DNA from 2 places in the Mycobacterium sp. ITM-2016-00317 genome. Region 1 is predicted to be linked to the other one. Evidence: predicted binding sites of a transcription regulator. Region 1 holds the regulator's gene; the other holds the start of a gene.
What was found. Region 1 encodes LexA, which represses DNA repair genes until DNA is damaged. Its sites were predicted from a motif close to CGAACANNTGTTCG; they were not measured.
Positions count from the first base shown of each region.

Region 1 (11,463 bases):
CCGGGCTCGCCGTCGACGTCGGAAACCCGCACCTGGCCTGTGTGGACGACACGCTGACCGCCGAGGAACTCCTCGCCCTGGACGTCGCCGCACCCGTGCGGTTCGACACCGCGCAGTTCCCCGACGGCGTCAACGTCGAGGTGCTCACCGCTCCGTCCGGCGGCGCGGTGTCGATGCGGGTACACGAACGCGGAGTGGGGGAGACCCGCTCGTGCGGCACCGGAACCGTCGCGGCGACCGTCGCCGCGCTGGCCCACCAGGGCACACCGACCGGATCGCTGACCGTGCGCGTGCCCGGTGGCGAGGTCCTGGTCACCGTCACCGAGGCCACCAGCTTCCTGCGCGGACCGTCGGTCCTGGTCGCCGACGGGGAGATCGCCGACCGGTGGTGGGCGGCCCAGCAGGGAACAGCCGGCCCGGCCGGGACGTTAATTGGAGTGCATGCTCAATGACATTCGTGCGAATCTTGATTCGCCTATGACCCATCCTGAATTTCCCCACGACAATCCCAGCGCCGGCGAAATGGCCCTGGAGGACCGCACGGCATTGCGCCGGGTCGCCGGTCTCTCCACCGAGCTGGCCGACGTCACCGAGGTCGAATACCGCCAGCTGCGCCTGGAACGCGTCGTGCTGGTCGGCGTGTGGACCGAGGGCAGCGCCGCCGACGCCGACGCCAGCCTCGCCGAACTCCGCGCGCTGGCCGAGACCGCCGGCTCCGAGGTGCTCGAAGGCCTGATCCAGCGCCGCGACAAACCCGACCCGTCGACCTACATCGGCTCCGGTAAGGCCGCCGAACTGCGCGAGATCGTGATCGCCACCGGCGCCGACACCGTCATCTGCGACGGCGAGCTGAGCCCCGCCCAGCTCAACGCGCTGGAGAAGGTGGTGAAGGTCAAGGTCATCGACCGCACCGCGCTGATCCTGGACATCTTCGCCCAGCACGCCACCAGCCGGGAGGGTAAGGCCCAGGTCTCGCTCGCCCAGATGGAGTACATGCTGCCGCGGCTGCGTGGCTGGGGCGAGTCGATGTCCCGCCAGGCCGGTGGCCGCGCCGGCGGCGCCGGGGGCGGCGTGGGCACCCGCGGTCCGGGCGAGACCAAGATCGAGACTGATCGCAGGCGCATCCGCGAACGAATGTCCAAGCTGCGCCGCGAGATTCGCGATATGAAACAGGTGCGCGACACTCAGCGCGGGCGGCGGTTGGCCAACGACGTGCCGGCGGTCGCCATCGTCGGCTACACCAACGCAGGCAAGTCCAGCCTGCTCAACGCGCTGACCGGCGCGGGGGTGCTGGTGGAGAACGCCCTGTTCGCCACGCTGGAACCCACCACCCGGCGCGGGGAACTCCCCGACGGCCGCGAGTTCGTGCTCACCGACACCGTCGGTTTCGTGCGGCACCTGCCGACCCAGCTGGTCGAGGCGTTCCGGTCGACCCTAGAAGAGGTCGCCGACGCCGACCTGCTGGTGCACGTCGTCGACGGTTCCGACGCCAACCCGCTCGCGCAGATCAACGCGGTGCGCCAGGTGGTCAACGACGTGGTCGCCGAGACCGACGTGCCCGCACCGCCGGAACTGTTGGTGGTCAACAAGATCGACGCCGCCGACGGCCTCACCCTGGCGCAGTTGCGCCGCGCGTTGCCGGGTGCGGTGTTCGTGTCGGCGCGCACGGGCGACGGGCTGGAGCGCCTGCAGACCCGGATGGCCGAGATGATCGCGCCGCGCGACACCGTGGTCGACGTCACAATCCCTTACGACCGTGGTGATCTGGTGAACCGGGTGCACGCCGAGGGGCGCGTCGACGCCGTCGAACACACCGAGAGCGGCACCAGGATGAAGGCCCGGGTACCGGTCTCGCTGGCCGCCGGATTGGCCGGGTACACCACGTACTGACCACCTCGAATGCGCTGGGCCGGGCGGCATCGGCTATTGTTGACGAGACGTCGGCTGCGGACCACCGGAGCAGGGTGCCTTTTCACAGCGCCGACGACCATCACCACCAGACATTGTTGTGGCGAACTCGCCACGGTGTGCGCACTCCGCATGACGGTCTCCGTCGCGGCTGCCGGGCACACGCTGCCCGACAAGGCCGAAAGACAGGAAGCCCTCTCAGAATGACCACCCAAACCTTCGCCGAACTCGGTGTGCCCGCAGCCCTCGTCGGCTCACTGGCCGCACAGGGGATCGGCGAGCCGTTCCCGATCCAGGCCGCCACACTGCCCGACTCGCTCGCCGGACGCGACGTGCTCGGCCGCGGAAAGACCGGCAGCGGAAAGACTCTCGCGTTCTCCTTGCCGCTGGTGACCCGGCTCACCGGTCGCCGTAGTCAGCCCTCGCGCCCGTCGGGCCTGGTGCTCGCCCCGACCCGCGAACTGGCCACCCAGATCACCGCGACGCTGGCGCCGCTTGCGGCACTGTCGGGTCTGACCGTCACCACCATCTACGGCGGGGTCGCCCAGAGCAGGCAGGTCAGCGCGCTGCGTTCCGGCGTGGACATCGTGGTGGCCTGCCCCGGACGCCTCGAAGACCTGATGCGGCAGAAGCTGATCAACCTCGACGCGGTGGCCACCACGGTCATCGACGAGGCCGACCACATGGCCGACCTGGGCTTCCTGCCCGGCGTCACCCGCATCCTGGCCGCGACGCCGGCCGGCGGGCAGCGGCTGCTGTTCTCGGCCACCCTGGACAACGGCGTCGACAAGCTGGTGCGCCGCTTCCTGACCGATCCGGTGATGCATTCGGTCGACGAGGCCGCCGACGCGCCGGTCCATATGACCCACCACGTCTTCCACGTCGGGGGTGTCCAGCAGAAGAAGGACCTGGTGCACCGCCTGGCGTCCGGCACCGGCCGGCGGATCCTGTTCATGCGCACCAAGCATCAGGCCCGCAAGCTGGCCAAGCAGCTCACCGAGGCCGGCGTGCCGTCGGTGGACCTGCACGGCAACCTGTCCCAGCCCGCCCGGGAGCGCAACCTGGCCGCGTTCTCCAGCGGCGAGGCGCGCGTCCTGGTGGCCACCGACATCGCCGCCCGCGGCGTACACGTCGACGGGGTCGAACTCGTCGTGCACGTGGACCCGCCGATGGAGCACAAGGCATACCTGCACCGTTCGGGCCGCACCGCACGGGCAGGCAGTGACGGTGACGTGGTCACCGTCGTGCTGCCCGAGCAGCGCAGGGACACCCAGCAGCTGCTGCGCCGCGCCGGAATCACGGTGCGCCCCCGCGACGTCGACGCCGAATCCACCGAGGTCCGCGACCTCGTCGGCGAGATCGCGCCGCTGCGCACCGCCCCGGCCCCCGTGGCCAAGCCCGCCGTCAGGACCTCCGAGCACCGTGGGTCCGACCCGCGTCGCGGAGGCCCGGCACGCACCGGCCGCGGACCGCGCAGGCGCGGGCCGCGCCAGGGCGCTCAGCGGACCGCGAGAACCGGCGGCTGATGCGCACGCACCGGGGGCGGTGCGGCGGTGTACTTCTCGACCTGCACCAGCACATGCGCCCCGGTGCACCCGCGCGCCAGCGCTGAGGTCCCGACGTCCTCGGTGAGCACGTTCGGGTTGCCGTGCACGCACATCGAATCCGGGTCGGCCGGATCGGCGGGGTCGAACCACGCCCCGGTCGACAGCTGAACCACCTCCGGGCGGACCCTGTCGTCGAGCACCACGCCGACCAGGCACGCGCCCCGGTCGTTGAACACCCGGACCACGTCGCCGTCGGCCACGCCGCGCGCCGCGGCGTCGCCGGGATGCATGCGGATCGGTTCGCGGCCCGCCACTTTCGAGGCCTGGCTGACCGCGCCACCGTCGAGCTGACCGTGCAACCGGCCCACGGGCTGGTTGGCGATCAGGTGCAGCGGATAGCGCTGCGCGCGAGGCCCGCCGAGCCACTCGGCGGGTTCGAACCAGGCCGGATGGCCGACGCAGTCGTCGTAGCCGAAGCCGTCGATGTCGGCCGAGAAGATCTCGATCAGCCCGCTCGGGGTGCCCAACCGGTGCACGTCGGGGTCGGCGCGGAAGTCGGCGAGCAGGGTCAGGCCGTCGTCGGTCGGCAGTCGCAGCCGGCCCTCGCGCCAGAACTGTTCGAACGGGGGCACGTCGAAGTTCAGTGTCGTCGACCATTTCTCGTACATGTGCCGGAGCCACTGCCATGACGTACGGCCTTCGGTGAAGGCCTGCCCGACACCGAGCCGGTGGGCCAGCGCGCTGAAGGTGTCGTAGTCGTCCCGCGACTGCGCATAGGGCTCGGTGAGCCGGGGCATCGCCATCAGCAGCGGGTCGTTGCGTGAGCCGGAGAAATCGTCGCGTTCGGCGAAAGTGGTTGATGGAACCACGATGTCGGCATGCTTGGCCATCGGCGTCCAGTACGGTTCGTGCACCACGACGGTGTCGGGGCGGTGCAGCGCGCGGCGCAGCCTGGGCAGGTTCTGATGGTGGTGGAACGGGTTGCCGCCGGCCCAGTACACCAGCCTGATGTCGGGGTAGCGCAACCGCAGACCGTTGTAGTCGAAAGGCTCACCCGGGTGCAGCAGCATGTCGCTGACCGCGGCCACCGGGATGAACGTCGCCACCGGGTTGACACCCTGGGGCAGCCTGGGCAACCCGCACCGCAGTGGGGCCAGGCCGGGCTCGTTCATCGAGCCGTAGCCGTGGCCGAATCCGCCGCCGGGAAGGCCGATCTGGCCCAGCATCGCCGCCAGCGTGAGCCCCATCCAGGGCGCCTGCTCGCCGTGGCGGGTGCGTTGCAGCGACCAGCTCACCGTCACGATCGTGCGGCAGGCGGCCATCCGCCGGGCCAGCTCGGTCAGGTCGTCGGCGTCGAGACCACAGATCCGCGCCGCCCACTGCGGCGATTTCGGCACCCCGTCATCGGTTCCGAGCAGATAACGTTCGAACCGCTCGTACCCGGTGCAGTAGCGCGTCAGGAAGTCACGGTCGGCCAGGGACTCGGTGGCCAGCACATGGGCCAGCGCCAGCATGATCGCGACGTCGGTGCCCGGGATCGGCGCATGCCAGTCGCACTCACCGGCGACGTCGTCGCGCAGCGGCGAGAACGACACGATGCGGCCACCGCGCGCCCGGAACCGGTCCAGCGCATCGCGGGCCGGGTGGGCGGTGGTGCCGCCGTGGTTGACGCCGGTGTTCTTCAACGCCACCCCGCCGAAACACACCATCAGATCGGTGTGTTCGACGATGACCTCCCACTGGGTGGACCGCTTGAACAGATCGTCGTGGGTGCCGACGACGCGCGGCATGATCACCCCGGTCGCCCCGAGGCTGTAGGAGTGACGCGAAAAGGTGTATCCGCCAAGGCAGTTCAGAAAGCGGTGCACCTGACTCTGCGCGTGGTGGAAGCGTCCGGCGCTGGACCAGCCGTAGGAACCGCCGTAGACCGCCTCGTTCCCGTGGGTGTCGATGACCCGGCGCAGCTCGCCGGCCAGTCGCTCGGTGAGCTCGTCCCAGGACACCGCGACGAATTCGTCGGCCCCGCGGCGGGTGGTGGGCCCGGGGCCGTCGTCGAGCCAGCCGCGCCGGATGGCCGGGCCGGTGACGCGCGAGACGTGCCGCACCGACCCGGGCAGATTGCCCAGCGCCGGTGACGGATCGCGGTCACCAGGCAGCGGTGCCACCGATGCGATGTCGCCGTTGGCCACCGTGGCGGTGAATCCGCCCCAGTGCGTGAGGCTGGTCTGAGCTGCGGACACGGCCCCGAGTGTAGGTGGCGGCGTGGGGTCTGCAGCGGCCGAGACCGACCCCGAGGAAGCCGCGCCGGACTTCTCGCACCGGTGTTTCGTGTGCACATTCTTTGCCTGGATTCGGCGAGGTGACTTGGTTATCGACCTCCGCTGCCGCAGAGTGAACCCACGCGGTAACTTTCTCAGAATTTTGCAAGGAGCTTGCAGAAGGACCAGTCGCCGACCCGCGGGGAGGAAGAATGAGCCGGCAGCCGATGCTGCGCCTACGTTTGGTCGGTCGTTTGACGGTCGGATTGCTGGGAATCGCCACGGCGCTCCTGTTGGCACCGTCCGCGATGGCCCAGCCCGAGGTGGAAGCCAACGATGCGATCACCGCGGCATGGCAGGCCGGCGGTGGCGACACCGGGCCGCTGGGCCCCAAAGCGGGCGAGGTCTACCCGGCAGGCGCCGGGTTCGCGCAGAACTTCGCGTCGGGGAAGATGTTCTTCACCCCGACCACCGGCGCCCGCTTCATGCAGGGCGCCATCCTGGAGAAGTACGAGTCTCTCGGCGGTCCCGCCGACAGCGACCTCGGGTTTCCGACCATCGACGAGGGTCCCGGCCGTGCGCCGGACAGCCGCAACAGCACATTCAGCGCCGCCGACAACCCGGTGATCTTCTGGACACCGGCCACCGGCGCGCGTGTGGTCCGCGGGCCGATCAACGCGGCGTGGGACAAGCTCGGCGGATCCTCCGGGGTGCTCGGGGTGCCCGCCGAGGACGAGACCTACGACGGACCGGTCGTCAGGCAGAGGTTCACCGGCGGTGAACTGGCCTACGACTCCGCGACCAAGACCTTCACCACCGTGCCGCCGGAGCTGGCCGGCCCGCTCGCCGACCTGGAGGTCCCCGACGACCCCGTCTCGGCGATCAACGCCGCCCGCCGGGCCGCCGGCGGCCCGCTGGGACCGCTCGGCGCCGCCGAGGGCGAGCCGTATGAGATCGGCGAAGACGGGATGGGCCAGGACTTCGTCAACGGCAAGATCTTCTACAGCCCGCAGACCGGGGCCAACGTCGTCACCGGCCAGGTGCTGGCCAAATACGAGAGCGTGGGCGGCCCCGAAGGCGACCTCGGCTTCCCGGCCACCGGGGAGCAGGACGGCGGGCAGCCGCCGGGTAGCCGGATCAGCACATTCGCCGCCGAGGACAAGCCGGTGATCTTCTGGACGCCGGACCACGGCGCGGTGATCGTGCGGGGTGCCATCAACGCCGCCTGGGACAAGCTGGGTGGCGCCACCGGTGAACTCGGCGCCCCGGTGGCGGATCAGACGCAGAACGGTGACGTCATCACCCAGCGGTTCAGCGGAGGCGCCATCTCCTGGGACACCGCGACCAAGAAGTTCAGCACCGAACCGGCGGGTCTGGGACCGCAGCTGGTCGGCCTGGAGGTGCCGGGTGAGGAAGCCGCCCCCGAGGCGACGCCGCCGCAGGCGCAGGCTCCGGACAACAGCGAGAGTTCCGGCCTGAAGTGGACGTGGTGGTGGCTGCTGGCCATCGTGCCGCTGTTGCTGCTGGCCGGGCTGGGAGCCTTCGCCGTGGTTCGTAGCCGGGGGCGCCGTGCCGAGGTCGATCCGTTCGCGACGACCGAGGACGACTCCTCCCGCAGCTACGAGCCCGCGCTTTCCGCCGTCGGCGGGCAGACCGGCCACGAGGAGGGCCGGGAGGACGAGCTCTTCGGTGAGCGTTACTCCCGGGACGACGTCGGCCCGCTGGGTGCGGCCGCCCCGTCCACCGCCGGCGAGCTGAGCTCCGACCCGCCCGAATTCTGGGGGTCGCAGGCGCCCGGCGACGATGCGCACGACGGGCCGGTCGGAGAGCAGGAAAATCCTGACACCGTGGATACCGCGCCGACGCGTGTGCTGACCCCCGACCCCGAAACCCTGTCGCACGACGTTCCCGACGACCACGGCGCCGAGCCCTGGGACGACACCGTGTTTGAGGACGGCGCCGCGTTCCAGGACGCCGAGATCGCCGCCGATCGCGAGCCGTTCATCGCGCATTTCGGTGGCATGGTCGAGGCACCCGTCGACGCGCAGGTACCGGCGCGTGATCCGGTGACCGACACCGGACGGCACGCGCGGATCGACGTCGACGAGCCGCTGCCGTTCGGCACCGCACTGCACATGCCGTTCGACGATCCGGCCGAGATCCCCGAGGGCTACCCGATCAAAGCGGACACGAGGTCCGGCCTGTACTGGACACCGGAGAGCGTCGACTACCACGAGGCGCCCGTCGAGATCTGGTTCGCCACAGAGGAGATCGCGCGCACGAACGGTTTCGTCCGCGGCGAGTGACCGGGGGCCCGTCGAGCGGGCCGCCGTCACCGTCAGATCTTGCGGATGACGGTGACGACCTTGCCCAGGATCACCGCGTCGTTGCCGGGGATCGGGTCGAACGCGGGGTTGTGCGGCATCAGCCAGACCTGACCGCGGGTGCGCTTGAAGGTCTTGACGGTGGCCTCGCCGTCGATCATCGCCGCGACGATGTCACCGTTGTCGGCGACGTTCTGCTGCCGGATCACGACCCAGTCACCGTCGCAGATCGCTGCGTCGACCATGGATTCACCGACCACCTTGAGCAGGAACAGGGATCCCTCGCCGACGAGTTCGCGGGGTAGGGGGAAGACGTCCTCGACGGCTTCCTCGGCCAGGATCGGGCCGCCCGCCGCGATGCGGCCGAGCACGGGCACGAACGTGGGCTCGGGCAGCGCATCGGAGCCGGCCACGTCGGTCCCGACGATCGGCACGGAGTTGTCGTCGAGCTCGCGGACGTCGACCGCGCGCGGCCGGTTGGGGTCCCGGCGCAGAAATCCCTTGCGCTCCAACGTGCGCAGCTGGTGGGCGACCGACGACGTCGAGGTCAGCCCGACCGCGTCGCCGATCTCCCGGATGCTGGGCGGATAGCCGCGGGTGCTCACCGATGCTCGGATGACCTCCAGGATGGTCCTCTGACGCTCGGTCAGACCGGAGTCGCGATCGCGACGGGTGCCGGTGCTGTCTCTGCTGTCATCGCTCATGTGCCCGAATCTAACCCGGCGGACCGGGATAATCAAACATGTGTTCGAGGCGTGTCGCGTCGGTCCGTCGGCGGTTCTCGCGTGCCCGGACATGTCGGTGGCCTCGGTTAGCGTTCGCAACAGTTCGATCACGTGTTCTATCAATCGAACACCTGATCGAGTAATCTTCGAACACAAGAGCGAACGAATCAGGACCGAAAGGCGAGCTGATGACCATTCTCGACGATCGTGCGACATGGAACGAGTTCGAACGCGCACCCCGCCTGCGTGTGGACGGCGGACGGACCCGCCCCGTGACCCCGGTCCGGCGGCCCCCGTCCCGCCGCCCCGGCGGGGCGCCGGCGAGTTACCGGGGGACCGGGGTGCTGATGTCGAGGGCGTCGCACCGCCGCCGTCCGATCACGCCGGCGACCACCGTGTTGCTGGCACTGGTCGCCGCCGTGATCACGCTGTGGCTCGGTCTGGTCGGCCAGTTCGGCGGTCTCGTCGGTGGCGCGCCGGAGGTTCCCGGTCGCCTCGCCGTGGTGCAGGTGCAGAGCGGGGAGTCCCTGCAGCACGTCGCGCGCAGGGTGGCCCCGGACGCTCCGGTCGCCGAGGTCGTGCACCGCATCCGGGAGCTCAACAAGCTGGAAACCGCGGCGCTGGCCACCGGCCAGACGCTGATCGCACCGGTCGCCTGAGCATTCGTCGAGGACGGCTCCGATGAGGCATGCGCTGTCAGGTCCGGCCGTGAGCCCGCCGTGGGTGACGCAGGTACGCTCAAGGGCGATCGAAGCGATCGAACCCCGGAGTGGCGAAGGAGCGGTGATGCACTGTCCGTTCTGCCGGCATCCCGATTCCCGGGTGGTCGATTCCCGGGAGACCGATGAGGGTCAGGCCATTCGCCGGCGCCGGTCCTGCCCCGAATGCGGGCGCCGGTTCACCACCGTGGAGACCGCGGTGCTTGCGGTCGTCAAACGCAGCGGGGTGACCGAACCGTTCAGCCGGGAGAAGGTCATCCGCGGCGTGCGACGGTCGTGCCAGGGCCGTCAGGTCGACGACGATGCGCTCAACCACCTGGCTCAGCAGGTCGAGGACGCGGTCCGGGCCACCGGATCGCCCGAGGTGGCGAGCCACGAGGTCGGACTGGCGATCCTGGGCCCACTGCGTGAACTCGACGAGGTCGCCTACCTGAGATTCGCCTCGGTGTATCGCTCCTTCACCTCGGCCGAGGACTTCGAGCGCGAGATCCAGGAGTTGCGCGCTCATCGCGGGGTCACCGCCAAGAGCTGACGGGGTCAGTCGAGTTGGCGGTTTCCGTCGTCGACCACCCGTCCGGCCACCTGCACCCAGCCCTCGGGGCTCCACGTCGTCTCGATGACTGAGCCCTGCCCCTGCACGATGGTCAGATCCCGGCTGAGATGCTCGGTGATCCGGACTGCGGCCGCCCCGGTCGCCTCGTCCTCGCGGATCCCCAGGTGCGGTGCGAACATCCGGGACCGAATGGTGCCTGCCGACTCGTCCAGCCAGGTCCACAGGTAATGCTCGGAACCGTCGGCGTAGTCATCGGGGTCGGCGGCGAAGAGCTCGTCGACCGAACCGACCTGGGCGATGGAGAACACGGGGGCCCACTGCGCGCGAGCGCTGACCGAGGTCAGCTCGTCGGCATAGGTGACTTGCACGATGCCCGCGGGCACCTGAAGCGTCTTGACCGGCATTCCGCGGTCCTTCAGCCACCACGACGCCCCCACCGTGGGGTGTCCGGCGAACCGCATCTCGGCGGTGGGGGTGTAGATGTGGACTTGGGCGCTGTGCGTGCCCTCGCGCGGTAGGTGGACGAAAACCGTTTCGCTGTAACCCAATTCGGTGGCGATGCGCTGGCGTTCGGAGGCACTCACCGTCGCGGCGTCGACGACGCCGAGCGGGTTGCCGAAGTTTCCGTCGTGGTCGGTGAATACGCGCAACACGGTCACATCGATGGCCATGGCCCGATGCTACGTGCTCGGCCGGGCCGGCCGGTCAGGTTGCCGAGCGTTCGTCGGCTCCCATCGCATCGAGCACCGCGACGCGGGTGTCGACCGTGCCGGACAACGCGCGTTCGTTGAGGCCCGTGCGAAGCAGTTCGCGCAGATAGTCCTGGTCGTAAACGGCGGGTTCGGTCGAGTCGATGAACCTCTCGACCACCTCGACGAAACGGTCCGGGTCGTCGTGGAACGGGAAGTGGCCCGAACCCCGGAAGATCTCCAGCCGGGACCCCGGCATGGCGGCGTGCGCCATCTCCGCATGACCGACCGGGATGACGGCGTCGAGGTCACCCCAGATCAGTTGCACGGGAACAGATTGCGTCAGATAGCAGCGATCCAGCATCGTGACCACCTGGCCGCGCCAGTCCACGACTGCGCGCAGGGTGCGGGCGAAAGCCGACGATGCCGTGGGTTCGGGCAGGTCGGCCAGGATGCGGAGCATGTGCGGGATGTCGTGGCCGACGCCGGTGGAGCCGAAGACCGTGCCGCCGAGGCGGCCGAGCGCCTGCAGCGCAGGCAGCACCATCGGGAGGCGCAGCAGCGACAGCGCCTCGGTGCCCAGCGGCATCGCGGCGATGCGCAGCGCGATGTTGACGTCCTTGGTGACCCCGCCCGCGCCGACCAGGATGAGCCGGTCCACCAATTGCGGGAACTGGTAGGCGAACTGCATCGCCACCCCGCCGCCGAGCGAGTGGCCGATCACCGTGGCCCTGTCGATG
Region 1 covers NZ_CP134399.1:2,339,846-2,351,308, forward strand. The annotation lists gene dapF (diaminopimelate epimerase) at 1-452, shown strand, start outside; gene hflX (GTPase HflX) at 478-1,890, shown strand; gene C6A87_RS11210 (DEAD/DEAH box helicase) at 2,112-3,434, shown strand; gene C6A87_RS11215 (molybdopterin guanine dinucleotide-containing S/N-oxide reductase) at 3,407-5,695, opposite strand; gene C6A87_RS11220 (hypothetical protein) at 5,926-8,019, shown strand; gene lexA (transcriptional repressor LexA) at 8,052-8,741, opposite strand; gene C6A87_RS11230 (LysM peptidoglycan-binding domain-containing protein) at 8,951-9,421, shown strand; gene nrdR (transcriptional regulator NrdR) at 9,549-10,013, shown strand; gene C6A87_RS11240 (PhzF family phenazine biosynthesis isomerase) at 10,019-10,705, opposite strand; gene C6A87_RS11245 (alpha/beta hydrolase) at 10,740-11,463, opposite strand, start outside.

Region 2 (11,463 bases), 550 kb from region 1:
GGCGTCGACGGAACCCGCATGGATGTGGCCAACGCCCACCCGGGCGTCAACGTCAACCTGCTCAATCCGGGTGCGCTCGTGGATGTCCCGAGCAACACCCAGGTGGTCAACGGGGTGCCGTGCCGGGTCAGAACCCGTCGTGCACCGCCACCAGGGTGCGGCCGGTGACGCCGCCCCCGATGATGGTCTTCAGCACGTCCTCGACCTCGAGGACAGACACCTCGCGGGTGACCCGCGCGAGATGGGTTGGCATCAGCTCTGATTCGATCTGCGCCCAGACCTCGCGTCGTTTCCCGATCGGAAGCAGTACGGAGTCGATGCCGGCCAGGGTGACGCCCCGCAGGATGAACGGCAGCACGGTGGCGGGCAGATCCGGCGATCCTGCCAGCCCGGAGATCGCGGCGATGCCGCCGTATCTCAGCGTGCTCAGCGCATAGGCCAGTGTCTTGCCGCCGACGCAGTCGACGACGGCGGCCCAGTGCGCCTTGCCCAGCGGCCGCACCTTGTCGTCCGGGCCGGGGACCCGGTCGATCACCTCGGCGGCCCCGAGGTCGCGCAGCAGGTCGTGGGCTTCGGCCTTTCCGGTGGACGCCACCACCTCGTAGCCCAGGCCGGACAACAGGTCCACGCTGATGCTGCCGACGCCGCCGGTGGCTCCGGTCACCAGGACCGGTCCGTCGCCGGGGTTGATGCCGTGCGCGCGGACGGCGTTGACGCTCATCGCCGCGGTGAAGCCTGCGGTGCCGACCGCCGCGGCGTCGGCGGTGCTCAGCGAGGACAGCTTGACGAGATAATCGGCGGGATAGCGGGCGACCTGTGCGTAGCCACCGTGCCGGCCCGTCCCGATGTCCTGGCCGTGGGCGATCACGCGGTCGCCGACGGCGAAGTCCGGGGACGTGCTCGCGGTGACCGTGCCCGCGACATCGATGCCGGGAATCAACGGATAGGTCTGGGCGACGCCGCCCTTCGGGGAGACGGCCAGCGCGTCCTTGTAGTTCACGCTGGAGTACTCGACGTGGATGTCGACCTCGCCGTCGGGCAGGAACGACTCGTCGACCACCTCGTGGCGCAGTGCGATGACACCCTCGGCGTCCTGGTGGGCCACCATCGCGTTGATTTCGGTCATGTTGGCCACAGTAAGCCCAGGACGGCCGCGGATAAACGAAGCCCCCGGCCGCATCGGCCGGGGGCTTCGTTCTCGTACGTCTGTCAGAGCAGGTGCGCCTGCAGGTCAGGCTTCATCGCCTGCAGCTCGCGACCCCAGTACGCCCAGTTGTGCGTGCCGTTGGTCGGGAAGTTGAACACACCGTTGTGGCCGCCCGCGGCGATGTAGTTGTCGCGGAAGGTCTCGTTGGTGCGGATGGTCAGACCTTCGAGGAAGGTCGCGGGCAGGTCGCCGCCACCGAGCTCATTGGGCTGGCCGTTACCGCAGTAGACCCAGATCCGGGTGTTGTTGGCGACCAGGGTCGGGATGTTCAGCATCGGGTCGTTGCGCTTCCAACCGCTGTTCGGATCCTCGGTCTTGCCCCACATGTCGTCGGCCTTGAAGCCGCCGGCGTCACCCATCGAGATGTTGATCAGGAACGGCCACCAGCCCTCGGAGGGGTTCAGGAAGCCGGACATCGAGCCCGCGTAGATGAACTGCTCGGGGTGCCAGGTCGCCAGGTTCAGCGCGGCCGAACCGGCCATCGACAGACCGACGGCGGCGCTGCCGGTGGGCTTGACCGCACGGTTGGCCTGCAGCCAGCCCGGGAGCTCCGAGGTCAGGAAGGTCTCCCACTTGTAGGTGACGGTCGGCCCCTTGTTACGGGCGGGGGCGTACCAGTCGGTGTAGAAGCTGGACTGTCCACCGACCGGCATCACCACGGAGATGCCGCTGTCGAGGAACCACTCGAAAGCCTGCGTGTTGATGTCCCAGCCGTTGAAGTCCTCCTGCGCGCGCAGACCGTCGAGCAGGTAGAGGGCCGGCGAGTTCTCGCCACCGCTCTGGAACTGGATCTTGATGTCGCGCCCCATCGATGGTGAAGGCACCATCAGGTACTCCACCGGTAGACCTGGTCGGGAGAATGCTCCGGCAGTCCCCGTCCCTCCAGCCAGGCCCACCAGAGCGGGCAGCATCGCTGTCGCGACAGCCACGACGCCGAAACGGCGCGCCCAGGGCCCACGAATCCTGTCAAGAAGTCTCATACCGTCAATCCATCCATCTTCCGGTACCGCGTTGCGCGGCCTGTCTGCGTTCCCCCGGGTCTGACGTCGACGCCACAGACACCACAGCGATGTCTCCACCGCGCTGTCTCACCTCTCCGAACCTGCCGATGGGCGGCGGAGTGGGCCGAGAAAACTTCAGTTGTAGCGGTTGCAGTAAAGCATGGGACCACGACGGGAGAAAGCCCGGCCACGCGGAATGCCGCATCTATTTGCGGAAAGGCGAATCTTACGACGGCGACAATCAGGGGTGCGAGGTGGGTGGACCAACCGATCCCGGGACGGCCATCGTCGCAGGTGACCCGGCTACAGCGAAGCTCTCGGCGGTTGCGGCGACGCCGTCGCACGCCCCCTCGTTCAGTAAGCTCCGCGAATGGCGAAAGCCCAGGCGCGTTCAGGCAGATTGTCGTCCGACGACTGGATTCAGGCCGGTTACGAAATCCTGGCCGACGAAGGACGCGAGGCGCTCAAACTCGACCGCCTGTGCACGCGCCTCGGCGTCACCAAGGGCAGCTTCTACTGGCACTTCACGGACATGACCACCTACCGCGCCGCACTGGTGCAGTCCTGGGCGCAGCTGCAGGACCGCGATCGCCGGCATTTCGGGCAATTGGAGCACCTGGGCCCTCGTGAGCGGCTGAGCCGGATGATGGCCTCACTGCTCGGCGACCGGCAGTGGACGCTGGAGCGCGCGATGCGGGAATGGGCTCGCACCGACCCCGTCGTCGCCGCCGGCGTGCGGCATGCCGATCACCTGGTGCTCGCCGCGGTCCGGCAGGCGTTCGTCGACGCGGGGTTCGATACCGCAGAAGCCGAGATGCGGGCACGGGCCACGTTCGCCGCGGGAATCGGCTTCCTTCATCTCTCCGACATTCCGCCGGGGCCGGCCGTGGACGCGCAACGTGAGCGCTTCCTGGAACTGATGCTCTCGCGCTGACCTTCCATACCTAAAGGTATGGTAATTTCCGGCCATGTCCACCGCCCCGCCTGTCACCCCCGAATTCGTCGACCGGCTCGCCGCCCGCGCGACCGAGGCGGAGCGGCTGCGCCGGTTGCCCGCCGACACCGTCGCCGACGCGACGGCGTCCGGTTTCTTCGACCTGCTGGTCCCCGCGCGCTACGGCGGGATGCAGGCGCGTTTCCCGGCGATCCTGGACCCGGTCCGCCGGATGGCCCACGGGTGCGCGTCGAGCGCGTGGACGCTCGGTTTCTACGCACTGCACAACTGGATGCTCGCGCTGTTCAGCGAGCAGGCTCAGCAGGAGGCGTTCGCGACGCGTCCGTTCCTGGCGCCGGCGCCGCTGGCCCCGACAGGGCACGGGGTGAGTTGCGACGGCGGCCTGAGGTTGACCGGCCGGTGGTCGTGGGCGACCGGGGTGATGGACGGCAACTGGATCATGGTCGGCGCGCTGTGCGAGCGCACGGCCGGGGATCCGAGCACGATCTACCCGGTGCTGGCACTGCTGCCGATCCAGGACGCCCGCATCGAGGACGTGTGGCACACCGACGGCATGCGCGCCACCGGATCCAACGACGTGGTGATCGACGATGCCTTCGTGCCGTCGCACCGGGTCGTCGAAGTGTCCGACATCTACACCGGGACGGCGCCCGGCGCGGCGTTGCACGACGCCGACACCTACCGATGGCCGATGGTGCCGGCGCTGGCGCTGCTGGCCGCGATGCCGGCGCTGGGCAGTGCGGAGCGCGCCGCCGAGATCTACGGCGAACGGCTCTCGCAGAGATTCCTGGCCTACGAGGGCGTCATGCAGAAGGACAAGCCGGTCGCGGCGATGCATCTGGGCGAGGCGAACGTGCGGTTGCGCGCGTTGCGCAGCCTGTTGGCCGACACCGTCGCAGAGATCGAGGCGATCGTGGCCGCGGGGGAACCGGTGGAACGGTCGGTGCGCGGGCAGGCCAGGCTCGCGGCGGCGCACATCGTGCACGAGTCGCGGGCGATCGTCGCCGACCTGCTGGCCGCGTCCGGCGCGAGCGCCCACTTTCTGGACAACCCGCTGCAACGCATCAAACGCGACGTCGACGTGATCATCGGCCATGTCATTTTCGACTACGACACCAGCCGTGAACTGGCCGGCGCCCTCACAATGGGGAGGAAGATTCCGCGCACCGCGATGGTGTGAGACCGGGGAGGTTCGATGACGGACACGCTGCGTGACCGCGTCACCAAGTTCTTCCAGAAGAACGTCGCCAACCGGGTGATGCGGCGCCTACCGTTTCAGACGCTGCTGGAGACCACCGGGCGCAGATCCGGCGAACCCCGGACCACCCCGCTGGGCGGACGCCGCATCGGCGACAGCTTCTGGTTCGTCTCCGAATTCGGCGAGAAGTCGGATTACATCCGCAACATCAAAGCCGACCCTGACGTCCGCGTGCGACTGAACGGACGCTGGCACCGCGGGACGGCGCACCTGCTCCCCGAGGACGACGCCCGGGCACGGATGCGCACCCTGCCGCAGTACAACAACGTCGGCGTGCGCACATTCGGGACGAATCTGCTCACCGTGCGGGTCGACCTGATCGATTGAGCGGCAGCGCTTCTCATGGGCCTTGTCGTCTCTCATGGGCCTTGGTCGTCTTCGGGGAGGAGGTAGCGGTCGGGGTGGTGGTAGCCGTTGATGCGGTGTTGGCCGGTATCCAGCTCCGGCGGCGGAATCCACTCGGTCTGGTTCTTGGTGTTGCGGGTGGTGCTCCAGCCCGTCTTGTCGAGCATCCGGTGATCTGACGGGCAGGCGAAGGTCAGGTCGTCGATGTCGGTGTGGCCGCCGTCTTTCCAGTCGGCGGTGGCGTGGTGGACCTGACACCAATACCCGGGAGCGCTGCACCCGGGCCGCGTACAGCCGCGGTCGCGCGCGTGCAACACGATCCGCTGCGCTGCGGTGGCCAACCGCTTCGATCGGCCCAGATACAGGGATTGGCCGCTGTGTTGGTCGTAGACGTAGAGGTAGTGGTGGGCGCGCGCGGCCATCCGGATCAGATCCCGCATGGGCAACAGTGATCCACCGCCGGTGACCGCGACCCCGGCGCCTTTCTGCAGTTCCTGCAGGGTGGTGGACACGATCACCGTGGTCGGTAGTCCGTTGTGGGTGCCCAGTTCGCCCGAACTCAGCGCATTACTACCGACGGTCAGGAATGCGTCGTGGCGGCGCTGGGCCGGAGTGCGGGTGTCGGGCCCGTCTTCGTCGGTGTTGGCGCCGGGGGCGGCCAGCGCGGCGAACACGGCATCCCATACCGCGCGGGCTTGCGGAGTCAGATAGCCGCTGATCCGGCTCATCCCGTCGGGCTGCTGCTCCCCGACGGTGATGCCGCGCTTACGGGCCCGCTCGCGTTCGGCGTCCTCGGGTGTCGGCCCGTCAGCGTCGACATGACCAAGGAGGCGGCGCGCCGCACGCGCTACCGCGCGCGGGTCGACCCCGCACGCCAGCGTGGCCAGTTGGGCGTCGGCGGCGGCGCGTGTACCCACGTCCACCCAGGCGGGCAGCGCACGGTGGAAATCCGCGATCACCTCGACATGCTCGGCGTCGAGCAGGCCCTGGGCCTGCGCCGCCGCGGTGGCCTCCCACAGCGGCGGTAGCGGTTCACCGGTAATCGCCCGGCGCGGCCCCAGCGTTTTTGCTCGCTTGAGCCTGCGCGCAGCGTCGGCGCCGCTGACCCGCAGCGCGGTGGTCAGGACTTTCTTCCATGAGGATTCGCCGAGTCGGCAGGGTTCGGTCTCCTCCGTCAATCGGCTCAGCACTTTGTGCTCCACCGCAGGCACCGACCGCAACACCGTGGTCAGCTCGGCCAACATGCCGATCAGCTCGCGGTGGGACAACTCCTCGGCGGCCTTCGACAGCACGGCGACCTGCTCGGTGATCGTCCCCACCGCCTCGGCCACCAACTCCATACCTCGAACACTAGTTCGACGGTCCGACAAAAAAGTGCTCTCCCTAACCTATTGACCCGAATGTGACATAAAACTAAAGTCACTTTTACTTCTAGTCGAGGAGATCGCGGTGGAATCGTTCGTGCACCTTCGAAAAGGCAGAACTCCCAAGCGGATTCACGCCGATTTGGATGGCCTCAAGGATGACGAGCTCGGCCGCGGCGGGTTCGTCGGGCGCACGGCGAACATGTACCGGCGCAACGACCCCACCGCGTACCGGACCGTCGGCCCGCTCCGCCCCACCGACGTCCTGAGCAGCGAACTCAAGCCCAGCGACGCCACCGATGCACACGGAAGCCCGTTGCTGATGTTCTCCAACGCCGACTGCCAGGTACTGCTGTCCCGGCGCGCCCAGGAGATGCCGTTCTTCGTCCGCCACGTCGACGGCGACCTGCTGTCGTTCGTCCATCGCGGCGCCGGACATTGGAAACCGAGTTCGGACCGCTCGACTACCGCCAGGGCGACTGGATCTACCTCCCCAAGGCGTGCACCTGGCGGCAGATCCCGGCGACCGAGACCACGCTGCTGATGATCCAGGCCACCGACGAGTTCCGCGTCCCACCCGCGGGAACCCTGGGCAGGCACTTCCCGTTCGACCCCGCCCAGGCGGTGATCCCCGAACCCCTGCCCCTCGACACCGGCGACGGCCCGCAGCAAGACGGCGAGTACGAGGTGCGACTGGTCCATTCCGAGATAGGCGGCGCCGGGACGACCTCGCTGTTCTACCAACATCATCCGCTCGACGTCGAAGGATGGCGGGGCGACAATTTCCCGTTCACGTTCAACATCGACGACTACACGGTCATCACGTCCGAGAGCGTCCATCTGCCACCCACGGTGCACCTGTTCATGGAGGCCACCGGGGTCTACGTGATGAACTTCCTGCCGAAGCCGGCCGAGATGGTCCCGGGCACCGAACGCACACCGTGGTATCACCGCAACGTCGACTACGACGAGATCGCGTTCTTCCACGACGGGTCCCTGTACGGCATCCCGATGCCACCCGGGCTGGTGTCGCACGCTCCGCAGGGGGTGCACCACGGGGCGCCGGAGAAGGCCCGTGAGCGCGCGCGCCGCAAGTTCGACGACTACGACCGGGTGGACTGGTCGGTCATCGCCGTCGACACCCGGCGCCGACTGGTGCCGTCCGCCGAGATTCTCGCCAACGACCTGGGGCAGCACTGAGTATGACGACCACAGCAGACACCACCACGACGACCAGGTACGAATACGACCGTATCCCCTATCTGGTTGCCTATCAGAACAATTCGGGTGTGCGGGACGTCTACGGCGGTGTCGCCGAGCTGGTGGTGCTGGAGAGCTACCTGCTCAAACCGAAGACCGTGCAGTCCGATACCGTGCTGGTGTTCATGCACCCCATCGGCGGCGGCGCCTACCTGCCGATGATCAACGCGCTGGCCCGCGCCGGACATCACGTCATCTACTGCAACAGCCGGTTCCGGGGCACCGACTCCGCGCTGTTGATGGAGAAGGTCGTCGAGGACCTCGGCGAGTGCATCAAGGACGCCAAGAACCGGCTCGGCTACTCGAAGGTGGTCCTCGCCGGGTGGAGCGGTGGCGGCTCCCTGTCGGCCTTCTATCAGCAGCAGGCCCAGAACCCCACGGTGACGGCCAGCCCGTCCGGCGACGGGCCCGATCTGACGAAGCTCGGCCTGATCCCCGCCGACGGAATCATGCTGCTCGCCGCGCACATCAGCAGGCACGGCACGATGACCGAGTGGATGGACGCCTCGATCCTCGACGAGAACGACCCGTCCCAGCGAGACCCCGAACTGGACCTGTACAACCCGGACAACCCCCACCAGCCGCCCTACACACCCGAGTTCCTGGAGCGCTACCATCAGGCGCAGATCGCCCGCAACCGGCGAATCACCAAGTGGGTCAAGGAAAAACTGGCCGAGCTCAGGGCCGCCGGACGTCCCGATGACGAGTACGCGTTCGTGGTGCACGGCACCATGGCCGATCCGCGGTGGCTGGATCCGACGGTCGATCCGAACGAGCGCACCCCCGGCACCTGCTATCTGGGCGACCCCCAGGTGGTGAACATGAGCCCGGTCGGGCTGGCCCGGTTCTGCACGTTGCGCAGCTGGCTGTCGCAGTGGAGCTATGACGACGCCAACGGCGATGCGCTGAAGGCAGGCCCGGACATCGCCGTGCCGGCGCTGGTGATCGGCAACCTCGCCGACGACGCCTGCACGCCCAGCCACACCCGCCGGTTGTTCGACGCGATCGGGCATCCCGACAAGGAGATGCACGAGATCCCCGGAGCCAACCACTATTACGCGGGAGCCGATCAGCGCGACAAGCTGCGCGCAGCGGTCGGCATCGTCACCGACTGGCTGGAGCGTCACGACTTCGTGGGCGCTCGATGACGACAGGTCCGCTCGACGGCATCCGGGTGATCGAGGTCGGCACGCTGATCTCGGGCCCGTTCGCGGGTCGACTTCTCGGTGACATGGGCGCCGAGGTCATCAAGATCGAACCGCCCGGAGCGCCGGACCCGCTGCGCACCTGGGGGCAGGCTGAGCTCGACGGACACCACTTCTTCTGGACCGTCCACGCCCGCAACAAGAAAGCCGTCACGCTGAATCTGCGTGTCCCGCAGGGGCGTGACCTGTTCCTCGACCTGGTCGAGCGGTGCGACGTGATCGTCGAGAACTTCCGGCCGGGCACCCTGGAGAAGTGGGGACTGGGCTACGATGCGCTGCGCGAACGCAATCGCGGCATCATTCTGGTGCGGGTCTCGGGCTACGGCCAGACGGGCCCGGACGCGCACAAGGCCGGCTACGCGTCGGTGGCCGAGGCGGCCAGCGGGCTGCGGCACATGAACGGTTTCCCCGGTGGCCCTCCCCGCGCCTGGCGCTGTCGCTGGGCGACAGCCTGGCCGGGATGTTCGCCGCACAGGGCGCGCTCGCGGCCCTGTATCGCCGGTCGGTCACCGGTGAAGGCCAGATCGTCGATGCCGCGCTGACCGAATCCTGCCTGGCGGTACAGGAATCCACCATCCCTGACTACGACATCGGCGGCGTGGTGCGCGGGCCGTCCGGGACCCGGCTGGAAGGCATCGCACCGTCGAACATCTATCCGACCGCGGACGGCAGCTGGGTGGTGATCGCCGCCAACCAGGACACCGTGTTCCGCCGGTTGTGCGCCGCGATGGGCCAACCGGAACTCGCGACCGACGAGAGGTTCGCCAACCACGTTGCGCGCGGGCGCAATCAGGATGAACTCGACGAGATCATCGGCGCGTGGGCGGCGCAGCGCCAGCCGGCCGACGTCATCTCCACGTTGTCGGAGGCCGGGGTGATCAGCGGTCCCATCAACACCGTCGCCGAGGTCGTCCGCGATCCGCAGCTGCAGGCGCGCGGCATGATCGCCGACCACTGGGACGAGCGGATCGAACGGAACGTCAAGGGACCCGGCGTCGTGCCCGTGCTCTCGGAGACACCGGGCACCATCCGGTACGCCGGTTCTGCCCGGCCCGGCCAGCACAACGACGACGTCTACCGTGGGTTGCTCGGCAGGACCGAAGCCGAACTGGCTGCGCTCAGAGAGGAGGGGGTGCTGTGACCGGGTTGCCCGCACACGTCGACATCCGTGACGTGTCGATGCGTGACGGACTGCAGATCGAGGATCCGATCCCGTTGTCCGCCAAGCTCGAGCTTCTCGCCGCCATCGCCGCCACCGGGGTGCGGGAGATGGAGGCGACGGCGTTCGTGTCGCCGTCGAAGGTGCCCGCGCTGGCCGATGCGGCCGAGCTGGCCGCCGAATTGCACAACTTCCCCGGCATCGAGTTCTCCGCGCTGGTGGCCAGTCCGAACGGTGCCAAGCGCGCGATCGCCGCGGGCCTGCGCTCGATCGAGTACGTGGTCTCGGCCGCGGACGGGCACAGCCGCGCCAACGTCGGACGGTCGTCGGCCGAGGCCACCGCGCAGATTCCCGAGATCGTGACGATCGCCCACGACAGCGGGGTGTCCGTCGAGGTCATCGTCGCGACCGCCTGGGACTGCCCGTTCGACGGCCCCACAGCGCCGCAGCGGGTGCTCGACATCGTCCGCGCGGGCGTCGACGCCGGTGTCGACCGGCTGGCGATCGCCGACACGATCGGGACCACGACACCGCGCCGGGTCACCGAGCTGGTCACGCTGATCCGGCCCGCGACCGGCGGATTGCCGCTGGGCGCACATTTCCACAACACGCGGGGCGCCGGGCTGGCGAGCGCCTACGCCGCGGTGAGCGCCGGGGTCACCCGGCTGGACGCATCGGTGGGCGGACTCGGCGGATGCCCGTTCGCCCCCGGCGCCAGCGGCAACATCGCCACCGAGGATCTGGTCTATCTGCTGCGCGACAGTGGCGTCGGCGTCGACGTGGATCTGGCGGCGGCCATCGCCGCCGCGCGGGTGGCGCAGAGCGCGGTGGGTCACGAGCTGCCGAGTTCGCTGCTGCGCGCCGGCGACCGGATTCTGGGCTAGCGACCGTGCCGCCGGGAGCCGCCGCGCTGAGCGCCAAGGGCCGTCAGACCCGCGGCGCGATCGAGCAGGCCGCCCGGAAGCTGTTCGCCGAGCGTGGCTTCCACGGCACCACGCTCACCGACATCACGTCGGCAGCGGGCAAGTCACCCGCGGTGTTCTACCGGTATTTCACGGACAAGGAGGACCTGCTCGCCGCGCTGGCGCAGTCGTTCCTGCACGATGTCGTCGCCCCGTCGGGGCTGACCGTCCCGCTCCCCGAATCGCCGGACGACGACGCGTTCTTCAGCACGGTGGTGACCGGTTATTGGACGATGTTCAAACAGAACATCGGCATCATGATCGCCGTGGCGCAACTCGCCGCCACCCAGCCGCGATTCGCGGCGGTGCAGAACGAATTCCGGCGTTTCGGCATGGACATCGTCGCCGCTTCGGTCCGCCGCGCCCAGGAACAGGGTTACGGTGGGGAACTGCAGCCCGAGCACACCGCAGCCGCGATCGCGCTGCTGTTCGAGAACTTCACCACCGTGTTCGTCGGCGGCTCCGGCCTCGGCGTGGACATCGACGACGAGGCCGCGATCGCCACGCTGTCGCGCATCTGGAAGAAGACCCTGTACGGACATTGATCACGACCCAGATTGACCACGACGACGTTCAAAGGAGAACCGGTGGACTTCACGTTGCCCGATCATCTGCCCGGACTGCTCGCCGAGATGGATGCGTTCATCGAAGCCGAGATCAAACCGCTGGAGCGCGAGCACATCCAGTATTTCGACCAGCGCCGCGAGCATGCCCGCACCGATTGGGACAACGGCGGCGTCCCGCGCC
Region 2 covers NZ_CP134399.1:1,791,760-1,803,222, reverse strand. The annotation lists gene C6A87_RS08580 (molybdopterin-dependent oxidoreductase) at 1-168, shown strand, start outside; gene C6A87_RS08575 (MDR family oxidoreductase) at 128-1,126, opposite strand; gene C6A87_RS08570 (alpha/beta hydrolase family protein) at 1,210-2,187, opposite strand; gene C6A87_RS08565 (TetR/AcrR family transcriptional regulator) at 2,579-3,142, shown strand; gene C6A87_RS08560 (acyl-CoA dehydrogenase family protein) at 3,177-4,343, shown strand; gene C6A87_RS08555 (nitroreductase/quinone reductase family protein) at 4,359-4,748, shown strand; gene C6A87_RS08550 (HNH endonuclease signature motif containing protein) at 4,781-6,106, opposite strand; partial or broken gene C6A87_RS08545 (homogentisate 1,2-dioxygenase) at 6,216-7,330, shown strand; gene C6A87_RS08540 (alpha/beta fold hydrolase) at 7,333-8,538, shown strand; partial or broken gene C6A87_RS08535 (CaiB/BaiF CoA transferase family protein) at 8,535-9,736, shown strand; gene C6A87_RS08530 (hydroxymethylglutaryl-CoA lyase) at 9,733-10,638, shown strand; gene C6A87_RS08525 (TetR/AcrR family transcriptional regulator) at 10,644-11,261, shown strand; gene C6A87_RS08520 (acyl-CoA dehydrogenase family protein) at 11,304-11,463, shown strand, end outside.
Region 2: C6A87_RS08550 (HNH endonuclease signature motif containing protein) is a predicted target of LexA. The motif match lies at 6,111-6,124, and genes of this name have one in related genera.